DNA from 3 places in the Thioalkalivibrio versutus genome. Region 3 is predicted to be linked to each of the others. Evidence: predicted binding sites of a transcription regulator. Region 3 holds the regulator's gene; each other region holds the start of a gene.

What was found. The regulator sigma-54, encoded in region 3, starts transcription at its own class of promoters, with help from an activator protein. The targets are predictions, from matches to a motif close to TGGCANGNTNCNTGCTT.
Region 1: a site for sigma-54 is predicted at 4,894-4,910, ahead of glnA (glutamate--ammonia ligase). Genes of this name have one in related genera too.
Region 2: a site for sigma-54 is predicted at 4,402-4,418, ahead of TVD_RS03400 (nitrate regulatory protein). Genes of this name have one in related genera too.

What each region holds. Positions count from the first base shown of each region.
Region 1 covers NZ_CP011367.1:2,960,143-2,967,571, forward strand. Annotated here, with positions in the region: gene TVD_RS13780 (aspartate/ornithine carbamoyltransferase family protein) at 1-1,061, shown strand, start outside; gene asnB (asparagine synthase (glutamine-hydrolyzing)) at 1,157-3,175, shown strand; gene glnA (glutamate--ammonia ligase) at 3,403-4,812, opposite strand; gene TVD_RS13795 (cation diffusion facilitator family transporter) at 5,032-6,285, opposite strand; gene glyQ (glycine--tRNA ligase subunit alpha) at 6,372-7,313, shown strand; gene glyS (glycine--tRNA ligase subunit beta) at 7,383-7,429, shown strand, end outside.
Region 2 covers NZ_CP011367.1:709,322-716,750, reverse strand. Annotated here, with positions in the region: gene TVD_RS03415 (ABC transporter ATP-binding protein) at 1-260, opposite strand, end outside; gene ntrB (nitrate ABC transporter permease) at 286-1,224, opposite strand; gene TVD_RS03405 (CmpA/NrtA family ABC transporter substrate-binding protein) at 1,274-2,578, opposite strand; gene TVD_RS03400 (nitrate regulatory protein) at 3,043-4,368, opposite strand; gene TVD_RS03395 (DsrE family protein) at 4,495-4,851, opposite strand; gene TVD_RS03390 (hypothetical protein) at 4,943-5,185, opposite strand; gene TVD_RS03385 (TMEM165/GDT1 family protein) at 5,353-5,910, shown strand; gene TVD_RS03380 (TVP38/TMEM64 family protein) at 5,845-6,597, opposite strand; gene TVD_RS03375 (replication-associated recombination protein A) at 6,607-7,429, opposite strand, start outside.
Region 3 covers NZ_CP011367.1:396,763-404,191, reverse strand. Annotated here, with positions in the region: gene TVD_RS01905 (KpsF/GutQ family sugar-phosphate isomerase) at 1-716, shown strand, start outside; gene TVD_RS01900 (KdsC family phosphatase) at 716-1,255, shown strand; gene lptC (LPS export ABC transporter periplasmic protein LptC) at 1,294-1,833, shown strand; gene lptA (lipopolysaccharide transport periplasmic protein LptA) at 1,814-2,353, shown strand; gene lptB (LPS export ABC transporter ATP-binding protein) at 2,350-3,120, shown strand; gene TVD_RS01880 (RNA polymerase factor sigma-54) at 3,209-4,693, shown strand; gene hpf (ribosome hibernation-promoting factor, HPF/YfiA family) at 4,710-5,048, shown strand; gene TVD_RS01870 (PTS sugar transporter subunit IIA) at 5,052-5,519, shown strand; gene hprK (HPr(Ser) kinase/phosphatase) at 5,568-6,599, shown strand; gene rapZ (RNase adapter RapZ) at 6,607-7,429, shown strand, end outside.

The sequences.
Region 1 (7,429 bases), 410 kb from region 3:
AAGATCCCCTGCACGTGCTCCACCCGAAAGACGGCGCCGCCGGTACCGACCGGCCGAAGGCGTTGCTGGCAGCGGTGGAGGAAGACCCGGACCCGCTTCTCAAGCTGGCGGCCTCGCATGTGGTCTCCAGCCAGCAGTTCTCGCGCGACGAGCTGCTGCAGCTGTTCCGCCTGGCGGCGCAGTACGAGACCACGCCGGCGCTGATGCACCTGCCGCTGGCGGGCAAGATCCTGATCAGCGCGTTCTACGAGCCGTCCACGCGCACGCGGCTGTCGTTCGAGAGTGCCTGGCACCGCCTGGGCGGCTCGGTCATGTCGATTACCGACCCCAAGAGCACTGGTATTGCCAAGGGCGAATCGCTGGCGGACATCGCCGAGATGTTCAACAACTACGGCGATGTGCTGGTCCTGCGCTCCTCCGACGGCGAGGCCGCGCACAACATGCTGGAGAACCTGCGCATCCCGTTGGTGAACGCCGGCAACGGGATCGACGAACACCCGACCCAGGCGCTGGCGGACGTCTACGCCCTGGCCAAGTGGCGCCCGGAGCTGTTCACCGGCGAGGTGGCCCCGGAGCAGCGCATCAAGGTCGGCATCATCGGGGTGCCCTCGCGCATGCGCACGGTGCGCTCCCTGCTGCGCCTGTTGAGCCTGTTCCCGCAGGCGATCGACGAGATCGTGCTCGTCTCGCGCGAGGACGAGAATTTCGATCCGGGTCAGCGCGAGGAACTGGAAGAGGCCGGGATCTCGCTACGCGTGGTGCACGACCTGGACCCGGCGCTGCCGGATCTGGATGTCGTGTACATCAACGCGATCGCCTGGGTGGGTGACACCTTCGAGGCGATGGGCGAGGGGCTGAAGCTGGATCGCCACTCCCCGCTGAAGGAGGGCGCAGTGGTCCTGCATCCGCTGGCGCGAGGTGAAGAGCTGTCCACCGACCTCGATGCCACCCCGCACAACTGGTATTTCGCCCAGGCCCGCGGGGCCGTATTCGTGCGCATGGCGCTGCTGACCACGGTGGTACGCCGCATCAGCGCGGTGATGGATACCCCGGACGGCTGACGCCGCCTTTTAGTTGAACCGCGAGCGGCGTGGCGCGCCGGGCCTGCCCGGCCCGCGCCCCGCTCGCCCCGAACGGATAACCAAGGAGACATGCCATGTGTGGCATCGCAGGAATCTTTCACGCCGACCCGACCCGCAAGGTCGACCCGCAAACCCTGGTCAACATGGCCGCGATCCAGTATCACCGTGGCCCCGACGGCTTCGGTTACCGCACCCAGGATGACCGCGGTGTGGGCTTTTCCCATGCGCGTCTGTCGATTATCGACCTGGACGAGAACCGCGGCCGTCAGCCGTTCTGCATGGACAACGGCGAGATCATGACCGCGGTCAACGGCGAGCTGTACGACTACAAGCGCATCCGCACCGATCTCACCTCGCGCGGGGTGAAGTTCCGCACCAAGAGCGACTCCGAGATGGTCATGCACCTGTACCAGCGCGAAGGGCTGGAGGACGCGGTCAAGCATTTCCGTGGCGAGTTCGCGATCTCGCTGTACGACCGCAAGCACGACCGGCTGATCCTGATCCGCGACCGCTTCGGCATCAAGCCGCTGTACTTCACCGAGGCCAACGGCAGCTTCGTGTTTGGCTCCGAGCTGAAGGTGCTGTTCGCCAACCCCGATGTGCCGCGCCAGTTTTCCGATGACGGCCTCTACCACCAGCTGATGCAGACCATGGTGCCCGGCACCACCGCCTTCGAGGACATCCAGCAGGTGAAGCCCGGCCACATGGTGATCGTCGAGCGCGCCCACGGGAAGCTGAAGATCCGCCAGGAGAAGTACTGGGACATGGACTTCCCGCTGGCCTCCGAGCGCCCGCCCGAGAGCGAGACCGACGAGGAGTACTGGATCGAGGGCGTGCGCGACCAGCTCATGGAGGCGGTGCAGTTGCGCCTGGAGGCCGACGTGCCGGTCGCCTGTTACCTCTCCGGCGGGATCGACTCCTGCATCACCCTGGGGCTGGCCTCGGCCAGCCAGCAGGCGCCGGTCAAGGCCTTCACCATCGGCTTCGACAACGACGACTATGACGAGACCGCGATCGCCCGCGAGATGGCCGAGAGCGTGGGTGCCGACCAGGACATCATGACCCTGGACGCCAACCACCTCTACGACAACTTCGAAGAGGCCCTCTGGCACGCCGAGCGCACCATCTACAACACCCTGGGTGTCGCCAAGTTGCTGATGAGCCGCCACGTGAACAAGGCCGGCTACAAGGTCGTCGTCACCGGCGAGGGTTCGGACGAGCTGTTCGGCGGCTATCCGGCCTTCCGCCGCGACATGTTCCTGCACGGCCTGGATACCCTGCCGGAGGCCGACCGCCAGGCCTGGCAGCAGATGCTGAACGAGTCCAACGAGCTGGTCTCCGGTGCGATGCTGGCCGAGGACGAGGTCAACGACCCCGACTTCACGCAGATGATGGGCTTCACCCCGTCCTGCCTGCAGCCGTGGCTGGCCGCGGCCGACCACGTGCCGGGCCTGCTGCACCCGAAGCGCCGCGAGCGCATGCAGGACTACAAGCCGGGCAAGGCGATCGCCAACGCCCTGGATGACGACATGCTGGAAGGCCGGCATCCGCTGGACAAGGCTCAGTACGTCTGGATCAAGACCATGCTGGAGGGCCAGATCCTGACCTGGGGCGGCGACCGCATGGACATGGCCAATTCGATGGAGGCGCGTCCGCCGTTCCTCGATCACCACCTGGCCGAGTTCGCCGCCCACCTGCCGCCGACCATGCGCATCAAGGGCAAGACCGAGAAGTACGTGCTGCGCGAATCGATGAAGGGACTGCTTCCGAAGGTGCTCTACGAGCGCGAGAAGTTCGCCTTCATGGCGCCGCCCGCGCACACCGACCCGGTCAAGTGGGCGGCGATGAAGGCCCTGGCCGATCGCTATCTGTCCCCGGAGAAGGTCGCCGAGGCCGGGTTGCTGGACCCGGAGGGCGTGCGTCAGGTGTTCGAGCTGCACGAGTCCGAGGACACGCCGGCCGCCACCCAGGTTCAGCTGGACGCGGTGATCAACCACATGATCGGGGTCCAGGTGCTGCACGACAAGTTCGTCGCCACCGACATCCCGGCGCTGGCGCGGCAAAAGGCCGAGGAGTTCGGCTGGCACGCCTGATCACGGGTGCAAGCCTCGAGTGACCCAGAAGGCCCCGCGGACGAAGATCCGCGGGGCCTTTTTCGTTCTGGCCAACAAGGCCGGTCGGGGGCTCGACGGGGGTGAGCGCCCTCATCCGTTGCCCGCCGCGCACGGATCGCGCTCGACCGGCACAAAAAAGCCGCCCGCGGCCAGGGGCCGGGGGCGGCTGATGGCTTCGCGGCCCCGAGGGGCCGGAAGCGGCGGCCTTACAGGCTGTAGTACATGTCGAACTCGATCGGATGGGTGGTCATGCGCATCTGCGTGACGTCTTCCATCTTCAGGTCGATGTAGGCATCGATCATGTCGTCGGTGAACACGCCACCCTGGGTCAGGTATTCGCGATCCTGGTTCAGGGCTTCCAGCGCCTGGTCCAGCGAATGGCAGACCTGCGGAATGCCCTTCTCTTCTTCCGGCGGCAGGTCGTAGAGGTTCTTGTCCATCGCGTCGCCCGGGTGGATCTTGTTCTGGATGCCGTCCAGGCCGGCCATCAGCATCGCCGCGAAGGCGAGATACGGGTTGGCGGTGGAGTCCGGGAAGCGCAGCTCGACGCGACGGCCCTTCGGGTTCATGACGAACGGGATACGCAGCGAGGCGGAGCGGTTGCGGGCGGAGTAGGCCAGCATGACCGGTGCCTCGAAGCCCGGCACCAGGCGCTTGTAGCTGTTGGTGGACGGGTTGGTGAAGGCATTCAGCGAGCGGGCGTGCTTGATGATCCCGCCGATGTAGTACAGCGCGGTCTCGGACAGGCCGCCGTACAGGTCACCGGAGAACAGATTCTTGCCGTCCTTGGACAGTGACTGGTGCACGTGCATGCCGGAACCGTTGTCACCAACGATCGGCTTGGGCATGAAGGTCGCGGTCTTGCCGTGGACGTGGGCCACGTTCTGGATCACGTACTTCAGGATCTGCACCTCGTCGGCCTTCTGCGTCAGGGTCGCGGGACCCACGCCAATCTCGCACTGGCCGGCGGTCGCCACCTCGTGGTGGTGCACCTCGGTCTCAAGGCCCATCTCGGTCATCACTTCGCACATGGTGGAGCGGATGTCGTGCAGGCTGTCGACCGGCGGGACCGGGAAGTAGCCGCCCTTCACGCCCGGGCGGTGACCGATGTTGCCGTCCTCGTAGACGCGCTCGGAGTTCCAGGAGGCCTCCTGGGAATCCACGCGGCAGTAGGAGCCGGACAGGGTGCTGCCCCACTTCACGTCGTCAAAGATGAAGAACTCGTTCTCCGGGCCGAACAGCGCGGTGTCGGCGATGCCGGTGCTCTGCAGGTAGGCCTCGGCGCGGCGCGCCAGGGAGCGCGGGCAGCGGTCGTAGCCCTGCATGGTGGCCGGTTCGACCACGTCGCAGCGGATGTTCATGGTCATGTCTTCGAAAAACGGATCGAGGACCGCGGACTCGGCGTCCGGCATCAGGATCATGTCGGACTCGTTGATCCCCTTCCAGCCGGCGATCGACGAGCCGTCGAACATCTTGCCTTCCTCGAAGGTCTCTTCGTCGATGTCGTGGGCCGGCACGGTCACATGCTGTTCCTTGCCCTTGGAGTCGGTAAAACGGAAGTCGATGAAGCGAACTTCCTTTTCCTTGATCTGGTTCAGCACGTCGGCTGCGGACATGGGGATCTCCTTGGTCTTTACTTGAGTCTTCAAAGGTGGCCGGCCGGCCCGTCGGGCGCTTGCGCGGCGTCGCGGTTCATTATGCAGGCATCATGCCATCCGGTCCTGTTTGGCCCGGGCGCGCGAAAAACGGGCACCCGGGGCGCCCCGCCGCATCCTGGATGCACCAATCTGGTGCCTCATCTGCACAACTTTTGTGCGCATCGTGGTGGTCCGCACCTAATGAGTGCAGGGCCGATAGAGTAGCGTGACCTCGCCCAGCATGTCGCCTACCCCGGGATGGCGGTGCAGTCGGTCGGCCAGGGCCTGGGTGCGGGCCTCGAGGTCTGCCGGCGCGGCTGCCCCGTCAAGGCGCAGGGTCAGCGTCACGTGTACCCGACCGCCGAGATAATGCAGCGACAGGTGCTCCACCGCATCCAGCTCCGGGGCGTCCGCCCAGGCCTCGCGCAGCGCCTCCACCAGCGTCGGGCGCAGCGGCAGCATGGAACTCCGGGCCTGTTCCGCGTCGTTTTCCGGGTCCACGTGCACGGTGATGTCGTTCACCCGGTCATGTGCATCGGTCACCGCGTGGAACACCGCATCGGCAATCCGATGGCCCTCGGAGACCGAGATCATCGGCGCGACCTGGATATGCACGTCCACGACGACTTCGCTGCCGTGGCGGCGCGTGCGTAGCATGTGCGCATCCTTGACCCCGGGCACATCCATGATCGTGCGGTGGATGCGTTCGACCTTCTCCGGCTCCAGGGCCGTATCGATCAGCTCCGCCGCGCTGCGCACGATCAGGCGCCCGGCGATATGCAGGATGAACAGCGCGACGATCAGCGCCGCCAGGGCATCCGCCCACGGGAACCCGGCCACCGCAGCGGCCACCCCGGCCAGCACGAACAGCGACGAGATCGCATCCGTGCGGTGATGCCAGGCGTTGGCATCCAGCATCCGCGACTTCAGGCGCTTCGCCACCCGGTGGGTGTACTGGTACAGGCCTTCCTTGGCCACCAGGGTCAGCAGGGCAAAGGCGATCGCCATGTTTGCGGGGCCGGTCATGGCCTCGGGCTCGACCAGGCGGTTGCCGGCAGCCCAGGCAATCGCCAGACCTGCGAGCGCCAGAAAGACCCCGACGATCACCGTGGCCAGGGTCTCGATCCGCGCGTGACCGTAGGGGTGTTCCTGATCGGGGGAGGCGGCGGCCTTGCTCGCCGCGAACAGCACCACCCCGTCGGTGATCAGGTCCGACAGGGTATGCACGCCGTCCGCCACTAGGGCCTGCGAGTTTAGCAGCCAGCCACTGACGAGCTGCGCCACGGCGAGGAAGCTGTTCACGGCCGCGCCGACCAACGTGACCCGGCGGGTATCACGATAGCGCTGGCCGCTCTCCGGCGTGACCGAAGGTCCGGAATTGGCGAGGGGGTCGCTCAGGGCCACTCTCCCGAACAGAATCAAGGCCCCAGTATGGGCGCGCTTTGGCTGCATGCAAAACGCCCGCGCCAACGCGAGCGGTGGCCGTGGCCGAAGCCGGGCCGATATACTGTCGGCTTTGCCCTGACCCGGGATCCCGCATGTCGCAAGAACGCACCCCGCCGAGCAGTCCGACCTTCCAGGACCTGATCCGCCGCCTGCAGGACTACTGGAACGATCATGGCTGCGTGGTCCTGCAGCCCTACGACATGGAGATGGGCGCGGGGACTTTCCATCCGGCGACCTTCCTGCGCTCCATCGGACCGGAGCCGTGGCGCGCGGCCTACGTGCAGCCGAGCCGCCGCCCGACCGACGGGCGCTACGGCGACAACCCCAACCGTCTGCAGCACTACTACCAGTTCCAGGTCCTGCTGAAGCCCTCGCCGCCGGACATCCAGGCGCTCTACCTGGGCTCGCTGGAGGCGCTCGGGTTCGACACCCTGACCCACGATGTGCGCTTCGTCGAGGACAACTGGGAGTCCCCGACGCTGGGCGCCTGGGGGCTGGGCTGGGAGGTCTGGCTCAACGGCATGGAGGTGACCCAGTTCACCTACTTCCAGCAGGTGGGCGGGCTCGACTGCCACCCGGTCTCCGGCGAGATCACCTACGGCCTCGAGCGCCTGGCGATGTACCTGCAGGGTGTGGAGAGCGTCTACGACCTGGTCTGGACCAACGGCCCGGACGGCCGCGCGATCACCTACGGCGACGTCTACCACCAGAACGAGGTGGAGCAGTCCACCTACAACTTCGAGCATGCCGACCGCGACGCCCTGTTCGCCGCTTTCGACCAGCACGCGACCGAGAGCGATCGCATGATTGAGCTGGGCCTGCCCCTGCCGGCCTACGAGCAGATGCTGCGCGCCTCGCACAGCTTCAATCTGCTGGATGCGCGCGGCGCGATTTCGGTCACCGAGCGCCAGCGCTATATCCTGCGCGTGCGCGAGCTGTCGCGGAACGTCGCCCGGAAATACTACGAGTCGCGCGAGGCCCTGGGCTTCCCGCTGTGTGCCGAAGACGACGCGAACAAGCCCGACGCCGCCTGAATCCCGCAATCCCGCGCCGGCCGGCCCCCTGGGTCGCGCGGCGCGTACTGGACCCAACCTGGACCCAACATGGCCGAAGCCCGCGAACTCCTGATCGAACTTGGCACCGAGGAGCT
Region 2 (7,429 bases), 310 kb from region 3:
GAGTGGTTCTGGAACACCACGCTGCGATCCGGTCCCGGCTTGCTCACTTCCTTGCCGTCCAGGATCACCGCGCCGGTGCTGGTCTCCAGCAACCCGGCGACGATGTTGAGCACCGTCGACTTGCCGCAGCCGGAGTGGCCGATGATGGAGATGAACTCGCCGCGGTCCACGTGCAGGTCGACGTCGCGCAGCACCTCGGTAGCCGAAGGCCCTTCACCAAAGGTCTTGTGGACATGTTCGATGGAGAGATAGCTGGTCATGATGTTTCTCCTGTAAGGGGCCGGCTCAGCCGGCCTGCGTGCCACGGGTAACCCAGTTGCCGACGATGGCAACCAGACGGTCGAGGAAGAACCCGACCAGGCCGACGTAGACGAGCGCGAGCACGATGTCGCTGAGCATGGAGGCGTTCCAGGCATCCCAGATAAAGAAACCGATACCAACACCACCGATCAGCATCTCGGCGGCCACGATCGCCAGCCAGGCGAGACCGATCCCGATGCGCAAACCGGAAAAGACATACGGCGCGGCGGCCGGGAGCATGATCTTGGTGAAGTACTCGAAGCCGTTCAGGCGCAGCACGCGGGCCACGTTCACGTAGTCCTGCGAGATATTCCGGATGCCGACGGAGGTGTTGATGATGATCGGCCAGATCGCGGTGATGAAGATCACGAAGATCGCCGACGGATTGCTGGCCTGGAACGCAGCCAGCGAGATCGGCAGCCAGGCCAGCGGCGGCACGGTACGCAGGACCTGGAACAGCGGGTCGAGTCCGCGCATCGCCCAGGTGGACTGACCCACCAGCACGCCCAGGCCAATGCCGGCGACCACCGCCAGCGCATAGCCATAGGCCACGCGCTCGAGGCTGGCCAGCAACTGCCAGGCCATGCCGACGTCGTTGCCGCCGTAGTCATAGAAGGGATTGACGATCAGTTCCCAGGTGTCGGTAATCACCTGGCTCGGGGCGGGCAACACGGCTCCCGGGGAGGACGCCATCATCTCCCAGATAAGCAAAAAAAGCGCCGTGACGACCACCGGCGGCACCACGACCGCGGCAGTATTGCGCAGGCGCCGGGCCCAGGCCCCGGGATCTGCCCCGGGGCGCGGCTGGGGCCTGGCCGCAATGGTGGTGGCCTTCCGGGCCACGGGCCGGGTGGGCGATGCCTCGACCACCGGGCGCTCGCGCCCGGAGCCGAAGGTCATGGTGCGGTCGAGAATGGCACTCATGGCGGAATCCTCTTGAATCGTTTTTTTCGGGTGTCGTCGGGCCGCCGCGTCAGGACGCGATCGCCTTGATGTCCAGGCTGTCGAGATAGGCCTGCGGGTTCTCGGGATCGAAGACCTTGCCGTCAAAGAAGGCCTCCTTGCCGCGCGAGGTGGACTCGGGGATGTCGGCGGAGTCAATACCGAGCTCGGCGGCCGCCTCGCGCCAGATGTCCTCGCGGTTGACCTCGTCCACCAGCGCCGGCATGTCCAGATCCGGCGGCAGATAACCCCAGCGGATGTCCTCGGTGAGGAACCACAGGTCGTGGCTCTTGAACGGATAGGAGGCGTGATCCTTCCAGTAGCGCATCTGGTCCGGGTGGTCCTCGACCACGCGGCCGGTGCCGTAGTCGAAGTTCCCCTGCATGCGGTCGATGATGTCGCCGTACGGGGCGTGGATGTAGCGCCGGCGCGAGCAGATCTCGGCGACCTCCTCCTTGTTCGCCGGGTCCTCGCAGTACATCTGCGCCTCCATCACCGCCATGGTCAGGGCGCGCGCCGCGTTCGGATGAGCCTCCACCCAGTCGGCACGCATGCCCAGCGCCTTCTCCGGGTGGTTGTGCCACAGTTCGCCGGTGGTGTTGGCGGTGTAGCCGATGCCCTGATTGATCAACTGCATGTTCCACGGCTCGCAGACACAAAAGGTGTCCATGGACCCGACGCGCATGTTGGCAACCATCTGCGCCGGCGGGACCACGATGGTGGCGATGTCGCGGTCCGGATCGATCCCGCCGGCGGCCATCCAGTAGCGGATCCACAGATCATGGGTCCCGCCCGGGAAGGTCATCGCCGCACGAATGTCGTCACCGCCGGCGGCCTTCTCGGCCAGGGCGCCCTTGAACTCCGTGGTGTCGGTGCCGACCTTCAGGTCCGCGTACTCGTCCCCGACCGAGATGCACTGCCCGGCCAGGTTCAGTCGCGCGAGGATCGTCATCGGCGTGCCCCGGCGATGGATCAGGTAGGGCATTGGCGTGAGGATGTGCGAGCCATCGATTCCGCCGCGTTGCGACCCCAGATCCAGGTTGTCGCGCACCGTGCCCCAGGAGGACTGCTTCAGCACCTGCACATCGGGCATGCCGTGAGCGGCGAAAAAGCCCTTCTCCAACGCAATGAACAGCGGTGCGGCATCCGTCAGGGCGATGAAGCCGAGCTTCGCCTCGGTGGTCTCCGGCTTGCCATTGCCGGCCTTCGCATAGCCCCAGGGCGCCGCGCCCGAAAGGCCCATTGCCGTGGCGCCGATTCCGGCGGCCATGCCGCCCAGGAAACGCCGGCGCGACAGGCCGGAGGTGTTCTTCGTGTCGTTCGTTTGATCGGTCATTACGGGTTCACTCCCCTTGTCAGCAAACACATCCCAAAAACGAAAAAAGGCGTCGCATCAGCCCGGCCGCTTGTGCAGCCGGGTGATGGACGCCTTTGTCCAGTCTCACGGGAGCCCCGGTCATCGGGTCTCCCTGTTGTCAGGCGACGAACCGCCGTTGGCTCGTCTTGCCCATACTCCTGCAGGAGGTGTGCCAATTAGCCGTTGCTAGGCGACCCTGCGGGAAACAATCGCCACGTGGCGCGGAAAAATCGGATGGTTTCGAACACCGGGTCGAACGCTTGCGGGAAGCCCGAAGTCCGGAAGCCGATCCCTAAGGCACCAGCCTGGGGCGCACTTGCGGTGCAGTTGACCTGCAATAGTGCGCTGCCAGAGGGCGACCTAACCCGCCGTAGGAGCCGCCTTGGCGGCGAAGCCCCTGCCCGCGCCGGACTTTGGCAGGGGCTTCGCCGCCAAGGCGGCTCCTACAGGCCCTTCCCCAGCAGGTCAGACATGGCGACGGTCGCCTCGGCCACCTCGGCCAGACGCCGGTTCTGGTTCATCGCAGTCTGGCGCAGGAGCTTGTAGGCCTGGTCCTCCGTCAGGCCGCGATGCTGGATCAGCAGGGCTTTGGCTCGCTCAATCGTCTTGCGCTCGGCCAAGGCCTGGCGCGCCGCCTGCAGTTCGTCCTCCACCGACTGCAGACGACTGGCCTGGCGTTGCACCAGGTCCATCACCGAATGTCCGACGATCGGCACATTGAGCGGGTTATCGCCGCCCACGCCGTCGGAATCCAGCCCCTCGGGCGCACCGAAGAACACCGCATACGGCACGCTGTCGCGCAACTCCGACTCGGCCAATTGCGCGATACGGTCACGCACCGCACCCAGGTCCGCGCGATCCGCCACGATGCGCGCGGAGCAGCACTCGTTCAGGTGCATCTCCAGCCGATCCTCGATCTCCTTCATCGCGTCGATACGCGCAGTCGTGCAGGCAAACCACGCCTCGGCCCGGGCCGGGGCCGGCTGGCCATCGGCCTGGGTGCAGGCCTGACGGCGCAGGCGCTCGACCTCGGCGGCGAAGCTCGCGCCCTGTAATTGACGCCAGGCGCCGCAGGCCGATTCCGGGGCAAACTCCGAGAAGATGCGAAACGAACGTTCCTGGGCATCGATACGGTGTAACAGGGCCTGGCGCAGCTCGCCGTCAAACACGCCCTGGCCAAAGCCCGCAGCACCGATCGCGCGTTCCTGACCCGCAAGCTCCTTGCCCTGCATGAAGTTCAAAAGAGCGACCAACGCACCGGAGACCTCCGGGTCAGTAGCCGAATCCGCTGCCTCGAATACCACGGCCAGGAGCGACCGGATCAGTTCGCTGAATCCGCGCATCGCCTCCATCGGCGAAAGCGTGCGCTCGTTGACCTCCTCGCGCAGGCTGGGCAGCCCGGACAGCCCGTGCAGGGCCAGTGCCATGCGCCCCAGCAACCGGCTGCGCGCGTGGGCACAGGCCCCCGGCTGTAACCAGCCATCAAGGTGTTCGCGAAAGGCCGCCGCCGTGGTGTCGGATTCGGTTCGATACTGCCCCAGCTCCTCGGCATAACGCTGGCCAGCCGAGCCGATCCAGAGGCTGGAAGCGCCGCGTTCACGCTGCAGTTGATGCACCAGGGCACGGATGCACCCGACCAGTTGCACGGCCTCCAGCAGGCGCTCCAGGCTCACTACCTCGCATTTGCGCGAGGCGACCAGGAAGTCGCCAATGGCCTCTTCATACGAAACGCTCGGGGACAGGGTATTCGGGGGGAGATTCTGACTCATGCTCATGATCCGCGGATGCCTCGCGGAACAAACAAGCATGCAATGTGCCAGTTCGGGGCACTGGCAGGGGCGGGAGATCAGAACGAGCGGGGGATCACACCCCCGCCCGCGAGCAACGATGAACGATTAGAAGCTCATCGAGCGGTCGAAGTCGGCGACGGCCTGGACGTACTGGCCCATGCCGGCCATCTCGGCGTTCGGCAGGAAGTTGTGTTCGCCGACGTCGCGGCCCTTGGCGCAGGCCTCGCAGGCCCAGAACGGGACGCCTTCACTGACCAGTGAATCGACGATGTCCTTCATTGCCGGCATGTTGTGGCCGACGATCTTGTCGTAGACATTGCGGTTGGCGATGTTCACGGCCTCGCCCTGCAGCCAGACGGTCACGTCATGGCCCTGCTGCTTGGCCACGTTGGCGGCAATCATGCCGAGCGTCGCACGGGTGGGGTCGTCGGTACCGGCGGTGACAGCAACAATAAAGCGCATGGAGTTCTCCTGAGTGCTTGAAACGTGCTGCAACCGTAGCGGCAGGCACGCCCGGCGTCGATTTCCCACAAGCTGCGGAGAAACACTCGGATCAGGGCCTGCCCCTAACCGTAACGCTGGTCCGGTAGAGCTTGAAGGCCATCAACAGCCAGGGGATGGCGTGCATGACCAGGTCGAGGATGTCCCACAACCGGGTCAGCTCGCCGGCGAGCAGCCAGCGCAGCTTCTCCGCGACATGCGGCTCGGGGATCCAGGGGGCCAGGCCCAGCGTGGCCACCAACAGGGCAAACAGCCACAGCGGTGCGCGATCTACCCAACGTACGAAGGCTTTCATCGCGCGCATCCTACCCAAGGCCCGCGCACGGCGCAGCCCGTTCTTGCCGGTAACGGGGCCGCCTTCTACACTTTTGCCTGCTTCAGGGGGGCGCGACGCGGCAGGCCCGGGAACCCCCTGGCCTCACCACCGCGGTCCGCAGTAGCCGCCCGGTCCGGAAGACCATCATGGAAGCCCTGCTCGTCTCCACCGTCATCGTCGCCATCGCCGAGATGGGCGACAAGACCCAACTCCTCGCGCTGCTCCTGATCTGCCGCTACCAGCAGACCTGGCCCATCATCTGGGGCATCGTGGTGGCGACCCTGGCCAATCACTTCCTCGCCGCGCTGGCCGGCGTCTGGATCGGCGCCAGCGTGCCGGACGAGTGGCTGCGCTGGGGGCTGGGGCTCGGGTTCATCGTCATGGCCGCCTGGGTGCTGGTGCCGGATAGCGAGGACGAGCTGCCCGCCCCCTCGAAACACGGCGTGTTCTGGACCACCACGGTGCTGTTCTTCCTGGTCGAGATGGGCGACAAGACGCAGGTGGCTACCGCCGCGCTGGCCGCGACCTTCGACAACCTGATCCTGGTCGTGATCGGCTCGACCATCGGTATGGTCCTGGCCAATGCCCCGGTCGTATGGCTGGGCCAGCGTTTCGCCTGTCACCTGCCGCTGCGGCTGCTACGCGCGCTCGCGGCGCTGCTGTTCTTCGCCCTGGGCCTCGGGGTACTGCTGGCCTGGGTCTGAGTCCGAGTGCAGCATCTTCTGTCCCAGCCAGATGCGCCGCACCAGGCGCGGCAGCAACAGCAGCAATGCCAGCACCGCGAGCAGCGCCAGACCCAGTTGCACCCCGCTGTCGGCACCACTGGCCACCTCGCGGGTGGCATGCCCCAGCCAGGCATAGGCGAACAGGCCCGGGATCAGCGCCACCACCGTCGTCAGTGCAAACACGGGCAGCGGCAGGCGCACCAGTCCCAGGGCATAGTTGGTGGGCGCAAACGGAAACACCGGTACCAGCCGGGTCAGGGCCACCACGCGCCAGCCCTCGGCCTCCACATCCTCGCGCAGCCGGGTACTGCGCGGCCCCATGCGCGGAACCAGCCAGGGCTGCAGCCAGGTACGGGCCAGCATGAAGGCGATGACCGCCGCCACGGTGGCCGCCAGCAGACTCAGGGCGCCACCGGTGAAGGGACCGAACAAGGCCCCGCCCAGCAGGATCCAGAAGGTGCTCGGCAGCGGGAACAGGGCCAGCACGACAAACGCCAGCACGAATACCAGGTAGGCCCCAGGGCCCCAGCTGAGCAGCCAGACTTCCAGCTCGCCCAGCGGAACGCCGAGACTGGGCCACTCGGTGGTCAACAGGATCCACGCCAGCGAGACCCCGAACAGGATCGCCGCGACCGTCAGCCAGCTCTTGTGATGTCGAATCCTCATGTCACCCCGTCAGCCCCCGTCCCCGGGGTCTTCACCGCCGCCGCGCAGACGCTGCAGACGCTCCGCCAGCGCGCGCTCGGTACCATCCCGGCGCGGACTATAGAAGCGCGCTTCTTCCAGCCCTTCGGGCAGATAGACCTGTCCGCGCGCAAACCCGTCCGGTTCGTCGTGGTCGTAGCGATACCCGGCACCGAAGCCCTCGGCACGCATCAGCTCGGTCGGGGCATTGCGCAGGTGCAGGGGCACGCCCGCGCTGCCGCTGTCGCGGATCGCGGCCCGCGCGCCGTTCAGCGCGGCATAGGCGCTGTTGCTCTTGGGTGCGGAGGCCAGTTCGATCACTGCCTGTACCAGCGCCAGATCGCCTTCCGGCCGGCCCAGACGTTCCATGGTCTGCCAGGCCGCCAGCACTCGCGCACCGAGGCCAACCGCGGCCAGGCCAATGTCCTCGTAGGCCATGCGCAGCAGGCGGCGACCGAGGTAGTCCGGGTCACAGCCCGCATCCAGCATGCGGGTGAGCCAGTACACCGCGGCGTTCGGATCGGACCCGCGCACTGACTTGTGCAGGGCGGAGATCTGGTCGTAGAAGGCATCGCCCTGACGGTCGAAGGCCAGTGACTGCGCCCCCATCACCGCGCGCAGCGCGTCGCCGGTGATGGCGCCATCGCGCGCCAGGTCCGAGGCGGTCTCCAGCCAGTTCAGGGCACGCCGGGCATCGCCGTCCGCGGCGCGCGCAAGACGCTGACGCTCCTCCGGGTCCAGCGTCAGGCCGCGCCCGCCCAGACCGCGCTCGGGGTCATTGAGGGCCCGGTCGATCAGGGCCTCGATGGCCTCC
Region 3 (7,429 bases):
GCATGATTACCCGCGAGGACGTAGTCATCGCGCTGTCGAACTCCGGCGAGACCGACGAGATCATTACCATCCTGCCGCTGATCCGGCGCCTGGGCGTGCCGCTGATCGCCATGACCGGCAACCCCGGCTCGCGCCTCGGTGCGGATGCCACCGTACACCTGGATGTCAGCGTCGAGCGCGAGGCCTGCCCGCTGGGCCTGGCTCCCACCTCCAGCACCACCGCGGCGCTGGCGATGGGCGATGCCCTAGCCGTCGCGGTGCTGGACGCACGCGGCTTTACCGCCAACGACTTTGCCCGCTCGCACCCCGGCGGCCGCCTCGGTCGACGCCTGCTGGTGCATGTCGCCGATATCATGCACACCGATGATGCGATCCCGCGCATCACCCCGGAGGCCCCGCTCAAGGACGCCCTGTTCGAGATCACCCGCAAGGGCCTGGGGCTGGTGATCGTAGCCGGCGCCGACGACGAGATCCAGGGCGTGTTCACCGATGGCGACCTGCGCCGCACCCTGGATGCCGGGCACAGCCTGGACGGCCTGACCATCGGCGAGGCCATGACCACCGGCGGCCACACCGCGCAGCCCGACTGGCTGGCGGTGGAGGCCCTGGAGGCCATGGAGAGCCGGCGCATCAACGCCCTGCCCGTCACCGACGCCGAAAACCGCCTGGTGGGCGTGATCAACATGCACGACCTGCTGCGCGCCGGGGTGGCCTGATGAACCTGGATGCCACCACTCTGCGCACCCACCAGCAGGCCGTGCGCCTGCTGATCCTGGACGTGGACGGCGTGCTGACCGACGGCAGCCTGTTCCTCGGCGACGGCGGCGAGCAGTACAAGGCGTTCAACAGCCGCGACGGCCACGGTATCCGTCTGGCCCTGGACGGCGGGATCGAGATCGCCATCCTGACCGGGCGCACCTCCGGGGTCGTCGAGCACCGCATGCGCGACCTGGGCGTGGAGCATCTGATCCAGGGCCGCCGCGACAAGGGCGAGGCCCTGCACGAACTGCTGCAACGCACCGGTCACGACCCCGCCGAAGCGGCCTTCATGGGCGACGACATCGTGGATCTACCAGCGATGCAGCGGGTCGGGCTCGGGATCGCGGTCGGTGACGCCCACCCGCTAGTGCGCCAGCATGCCCAGTGGGTGACCGAGGCCCATGGCGGGCGCGGGGCCGTGCGCGAGACCTGCGAAGGCCTGCTGGCCGCGCAGGGCCGGCTCGACGCGCTGTTCGAGACCTACCTGAACGGATGAGCCAAAGGACTCGCCGCCAAGTCGGATGGGCCCTGGCCGTGCTCGCATTCGCGTCCGCGCCCCTGGCGCAGGCCGAGGTAAGCCCGCCCGAGGGCGAGGTCACGCTGCAGATTGACGGCTTCACCCTGCATGCCACCGGCGACGACGGCGAACTGAGCCATCGTCTGCGCGGCACCCGCCTGCGCGAGTTCGGCCGTGACGGCCCCCAGTGGGTGGACGACCCGGACCTCGACCTGTTCGCCGAGGGCGGTATCGAATGGCGCTGGACCGCCCCGGCCGCCCTGCATCAACCAGCCGCCGCGACCCTGGACCTGGTGGGCCCCACCCACGGCGTACAGCCGCCCCGCGGCGAACGCGTGGAGACCCTCATCGATTCGCGGGATGTTCGCGTCGCCACCGACACCATGGTCGCCACTTCGGATGCCCTTTCCACCCTGAACCAGCCGGGCCTGTTCCAGCGCGGCACCGGTCTGCGCGTGGACTCGCGAGGGGATACCATAGAGTTGTTCCATGACGTGTACTCGCTCTACAGCGAGACGAGCGAGGAGGATCCCGCGCATGACCCCGAATCCCCATAGCCTTCGCCACCGTCCGGGCCAACCGGGTGCCCGCGTGGCGGCGCTCCTGCTGCTCGTGCTCCTGGCCACGCCCGCGTTCGCCCAGCAGGGCTCGGGCCCGGCGCTGCCGGTGGAGATCACTGCCGACCGCGCGGAGATGGACGAACGCCAGGGGCTGGGGACCTACACCGGCGACGTGATCGTGATCCGCGGCGACATGACCCTGGAGGCCGACAAGGTCTACGTGCGCACCCGCGATCGCCGCCCCTACGAAATGGAGGCCCACGGCGAGCCGGCACGCCTGGAATCACCCGATCCGGAAACCGGAGAGATGCGCATTGCCACCGCCCTGCGCATCGACTACCTGCTGAACGAAGACCGCATGATCCTCACCGACCAGGCCCATGTGATCACCACCAGCGAGGAGGCGCGCGGCAAGCGCATCACCTACGACCTGACGACCGACGTGATCGAGGCCGAACGCGGCGAAGGCGACAGCGAGCGCGTGCGCATCACCATCCAGCCGCGCGACGACGAATGAACGCCACCGCCCCCAGCCCATCCGCCACACCGGCACAAACCAACGACCGCCTGATCGGACGCGAGCTGACCAAGCGCTACGGCCAGCGCACGGTGCTGGACCAGGTGGACGTCGACCTCGCGCCCGGCGAGGTGGTCGGCCTGCTGGGCCCGAACGGGGCCGGCAAGACCACCTGCTTCTACAGCCTGGTCGGGCTGATCCGCCCCAATGCCGGGCGCATCACCCTGGGCGAGCGCGACATCACCCGCGCCCCCATCCACGTGCGCGCGCGCGCCGGCCTCGGCTACCTGCCGCAGGAGGCCTCGATCTTTCGCCGCCTGAGCGTGTGGGACAACCTCCAGGCCGTGCTCGAGCTGCGCCCCGGACTCGATCGCCACGAGCGCCGGCGCATTGGCGATGCGCTGATCGAGGAGTTCCAGCTCGAGACCGTGCGCCACAGCCCGGGCATCGCGCTGTCCGGTGGGGAGCGTCGCCGGGCCGAGATCGCCCGCGCCCTCGCCGGGGATCCGCGCTTCATCTGTCTGGACGAGCCCTTCGCGGGGGTGGATCCGATCTCGGTCGGCGACATCCAGGACGTGATTCGGCATCTCGCCCAGCGCGGCATCGGCGTACTGATCTCCGATCACAACGTGCGCGAGACCCTCGGCATCTGCCACAGGGCCTATATTCTAAGCGAAGGCCGCCTGCTGGCCGCCGGGACACCGGACGAGCTGCTGGCCGATCCCCAGGTGCGCCGGGTCTATCTCGGCGAGAACTTCCGCCTGTGAAAGCGCCCCATATGCGGCCCGGTCGGTGCACAAACCACAAGGCAGGCTTTAAGATTCCATCAATGCCCACCCTCGCCCCGCATACCCGATGCTGAAACCCGGCCTGAATCTGCAGCTGGGTCAGACGCTGACCATGACCCCGCAACTGCAGCAGGCGATCCGCCTGTTGCAGCTGTCCACGCTCGAGCTCCAGGTGGAGATCCAGCAGGCGCTGGAGAGCAACCCCATGCTCGAACAGGTCGAGGACGAAGATGCCGAGGCCGACACCGAGCGCCTGAACCAGGACGGCGAGCTGGTGGAAGGCGATCGCATGGAGGCCACCACTACCAGCGACGACGTGATCCCCGAGGAACTGACGACCGACAGCCGCTGGGACGACATCTACGAGCCGGCCCCGACGCCCAACAAGGGCGTGGATGACCGCGACCCGCTGGAAAACACCAGCGACGACGACGGTGAGGGCCTGCAGGATCACCTGCTGTGGCAGCTGCATCTGAGCCATCTGACACCGCGCGACCAGCGCATCGGGGCGGCCCTGATCGACGCCATCAGCCCCGACGGCTATCTCGAGGGTGACCTGGAAACCCTGGCCGAGACCATCAGCCGAGGCGAGGATGAAACCGTCGGCGTCGACGAAGTCGAGGCAGTGCTCCACTGGATTCAGCAGTGCGACCCGCTGGGGGTCGGCGCGCGCAACCTGCGGGAGTGCCTGGAGATCCAGCTACGCGAACTGGCCCCGGATGCCCCGGCCCGCGAGGCCGCACGGGCGATCCTGGAACACGGCATGGACAGCCTGGGCAAGCGCGACTACAAGGCCCTGCAGCGCCAGTCCGGCGTACGCGACCCGGACGAACTGGCCCGCGCACTGGACCTGATCCGCACCCTGAACCCGCGCCCCGGCGCACAGATCAGCTCCGCCACCTCGGAATACGTGGTCCCGGATGTCTACGTGCGCCATAGCGCCGAGGGCTGGCGCGTGGAGCTGAATCCGGAGATCGCACCGCGTATCCGCATCAACGACCTCTACGCCGGCATGGTGCGCCAGGTCTCGGATGCCCGCGACAGCGCCTTTATGCGCGATCAGCTGCAGGAGGCACGCTGGTTCCTGAAGAGCCTGCACAGCCGCAACGACACCCTGCTGCGGGTCGCCGAGGCGATCGTCCACCGCCAGCAGGGCTTTCTCGAGCATGGCGACGTCGCGATGCAGCCATTGATCCTGCGCGACATTGCCGAGACCCTGGAGATGCACGAATCGACCATCTCGCGGGTTACCACGCAGAAATACATGCACACCCCGCGCGGGGTCTTCGAGTTCAAGTATTTCTTCTCCAGCCATGTCGGCACGAACGATGGCGGCGAGTGTTCCGCCACCGCCATCCGTGCCATGATTCGCGAATTGATTGGCGACGAACCCCCGAACAAGCCGCTCAGCGATGCCCGGCTCGCCCAGGTCCTGTCGGACCGGGGCATCAACGTAGCGCGCCGCACCGTGGCCAAGTACCGCGAGGCGATGCACATCCCTTCATCCAGCGAACGCCGGCAGATGGCCTCGATGCCCACCGGCAGCAAGTAACCAAGGAGTCCTGACCATGCAGATCAACCTGACCGGCCACCACGTGGACATCACCGACGCCCTGCGCGACTACGTCAACGAGAAGTTCGCGAAGCTGGAGCGCCACTTCGACAAGGTCATCGACGTCCACGTCGTGCTGACCCACGAGAAGACCCGGAATCAGCACAACCAGGCCGAAGCCAATCTCCAGGTCAGCGGCAATCACATCCACGCCGAGGCCTCTCACGAGGACATGTATGCCGCGATCGACGCGCTGATCGACAAAGTCGACCGTCAGCTGATCAAGCACAAGGAAAAGGTCAAGGACCACCACCGCGCCGAAGGTGCCCAGCGCAACCGCGAGCAGGCCTCCTGATCCATGACGATTGCCGAGTTGATCACCTCCGAGCGCATTGGCCTGCAACCCGAGTGCTCCAGCCAGAAACGGGCACTGGAGGCCCTGGCGGACCTCCTCGCCGGCGGAGGTGACGGCACGGGACCGGGGAGCAACGCGATCTTCGAGGCCCTGTCCGCGCGCGAAAAACTCGGATCCACCGGTCTCGGCCATGGGGTTGCGATTCCCCACGGCCGCCTGGCCGATCTCGAGGCGCCGCGCGTGGCCGTGCTGCGCCTGGAAAAGGGCGTCGACTTCGACGCCATGGATCACGAGCCGGTCGATATCCTGATCGCACTGCTGGTCCCGGAGGCCGCCACCGGCGACCACCTCGACCTGCTGGCCCAGCTCGCCCGCGGCCTGTCGCAGCCAGACACCATCGGGGCGCTGCGCCGGGCCGGGGACGCGGCGGCCCTGGAACAGGAACTCGTGCGCCGCTTCAGCGAGGACTAAGCCCGTGGAACCCGCCTCCAGCCGCGATTCCGACGCGCAGCGTCTGCCATGAACGAGGCGCTGGGAGAAGGCGGGATCGCCCGCGACATCAACGTGGAGAGCCTGATCCAGGCCATGGGAAACCGCCTGGATCTTCGCTTCGTACACGGCGAACATGCAGCACCCGACCGCAAGCTGGTCGGCGACGACGGGGACGACCTGCCGCTGGCCGGCCATCTCAACCTGATCCGGCCCAACCGCATCCAGATCATCGGCGACTTCGAGGCCCGCTACATCTCCAGCCTCAGCGCCACCCAGTGCAACGACCTGATCCTGGAGATGGCCCGCACCGGGACCACCGCGGTGATCTTCGCCGAGGACACCTGTCCGTTCTCGGAGATGCCCGACGCCCCGCAGGAGGCGCTGCCGCTGATCCTGTGCTCCAGCACCAGCAGCCACGAGATTATCTCGCTGCTGCGCTATTTCCTGCAGCAGCGCCTGGCCCATTTCGAGGTACGCCACGGCGTGTTCATGGAGATCCTCGGGATCGGGGTGCTGATCAGCGGCGCCTCCAGCGTCGGCAAGAGCGAGGTCGCACTGGAACTGATCTCGCGCGGGCATCGCCTGATCGCCGACGATGCGCCCGAATTCGCGCGCATTGCGCCCGACATCGTGCGCGGCCACTGTCCGGCTCTGCTCCAGGACCTGCTCGAGGTGCGCGGTCTTGGGGTGCTTAACATCCGCGCCATGTACGGCGATTCCGCGATCAAGGGCGGCAAGTACCTGCGCCTGATCATCGACCTGCGTGATCATGGCGAACCCTCGCCGGTCCCCGATGACCGGCTGAACGGGCGCCGCGGCGAGATCGATATCCTCGGCCTGCGCGTCCCCTTGATCAGCCTGCCGATCGCGCCGGGGCGCAACATCGCAGTGATGATCGAGGCGGCCGTGCGCAACCACATGCTGCACATGCAGGGCTATATCGCTGGCGACGACCTGCGCGCACGCCAGCGCCGCCAGATGAGCGGCGAGACGGAGGAGCCGCCCTACCATCGCGCGGTGCCCGCCACTACGGTCCCCAACCCGGACCCGGAGGGCTGAATCGGCCATGCGCCTGCTAATCGTCAGTGGCCTGTCCGGGTCCGGCAAGACCGTGGCCCTGCACACCCTGGAGGATGCCGGCTACTTCTGCGTCGACAACCTCCCGCTGCCGCTGCTGCCGGACCTGATCGATCAGGTCCGGCAGGGCCACTACGACACCGAGACCGACCGCCATCTGGCCGTGGGCGTGGATGTGCGCAGCGGCCTGGAGGCCCTGGAAGGGTTCTCCGTTCTCCTGGCGCAACTACGGGCGGACGGGGTGCAGGTGGAGGTCCTGTTTCTGCAGGCGGCCAGCGAGGTGCTGCTGCGGCGCTACCATCTGACCCGCCGACGCCACCCGCTGGCGCGCGACGGCGTGCCACTGGTCGAGGCCATCGACCGCGAACGCGAGTGGCTGGGCCATGTAGCGGCGGAGGCCGATCTGACGGTCGACACCTCGCGCCTGTCGATGCACGATCTGGCCCGCACCCTGCGCGACCGCATCGGCGAGCGCGGAGAACACGAGCTATCCCTGCAGTTCCAGTCCTTCGGCTTCAAACACGGCGCACCGCTGGATTCCGACTTCGTGTTCGACGTGCGCTGCTTGCCCAATCCGCACTACGAAAGCGATCTGGCCGCCCTGACCGGTCGCGACCCGCCCGTGTGCGAGTTCCTTGAGCGGCACGCGGAGGTCGCGGCCATGTTCGACAGCATCCAGGGCTTCCTGTCGCAGTGGCTGCCGCGCCTGCTGGACGATCACCGCAGCTACGTAACCGTCTCCATCGGTTGTACCGGCGGGCAACATCGCTCGGTGTATCTGGTGGAGCGGCTTGCGGAGGCGTGGCGGGATC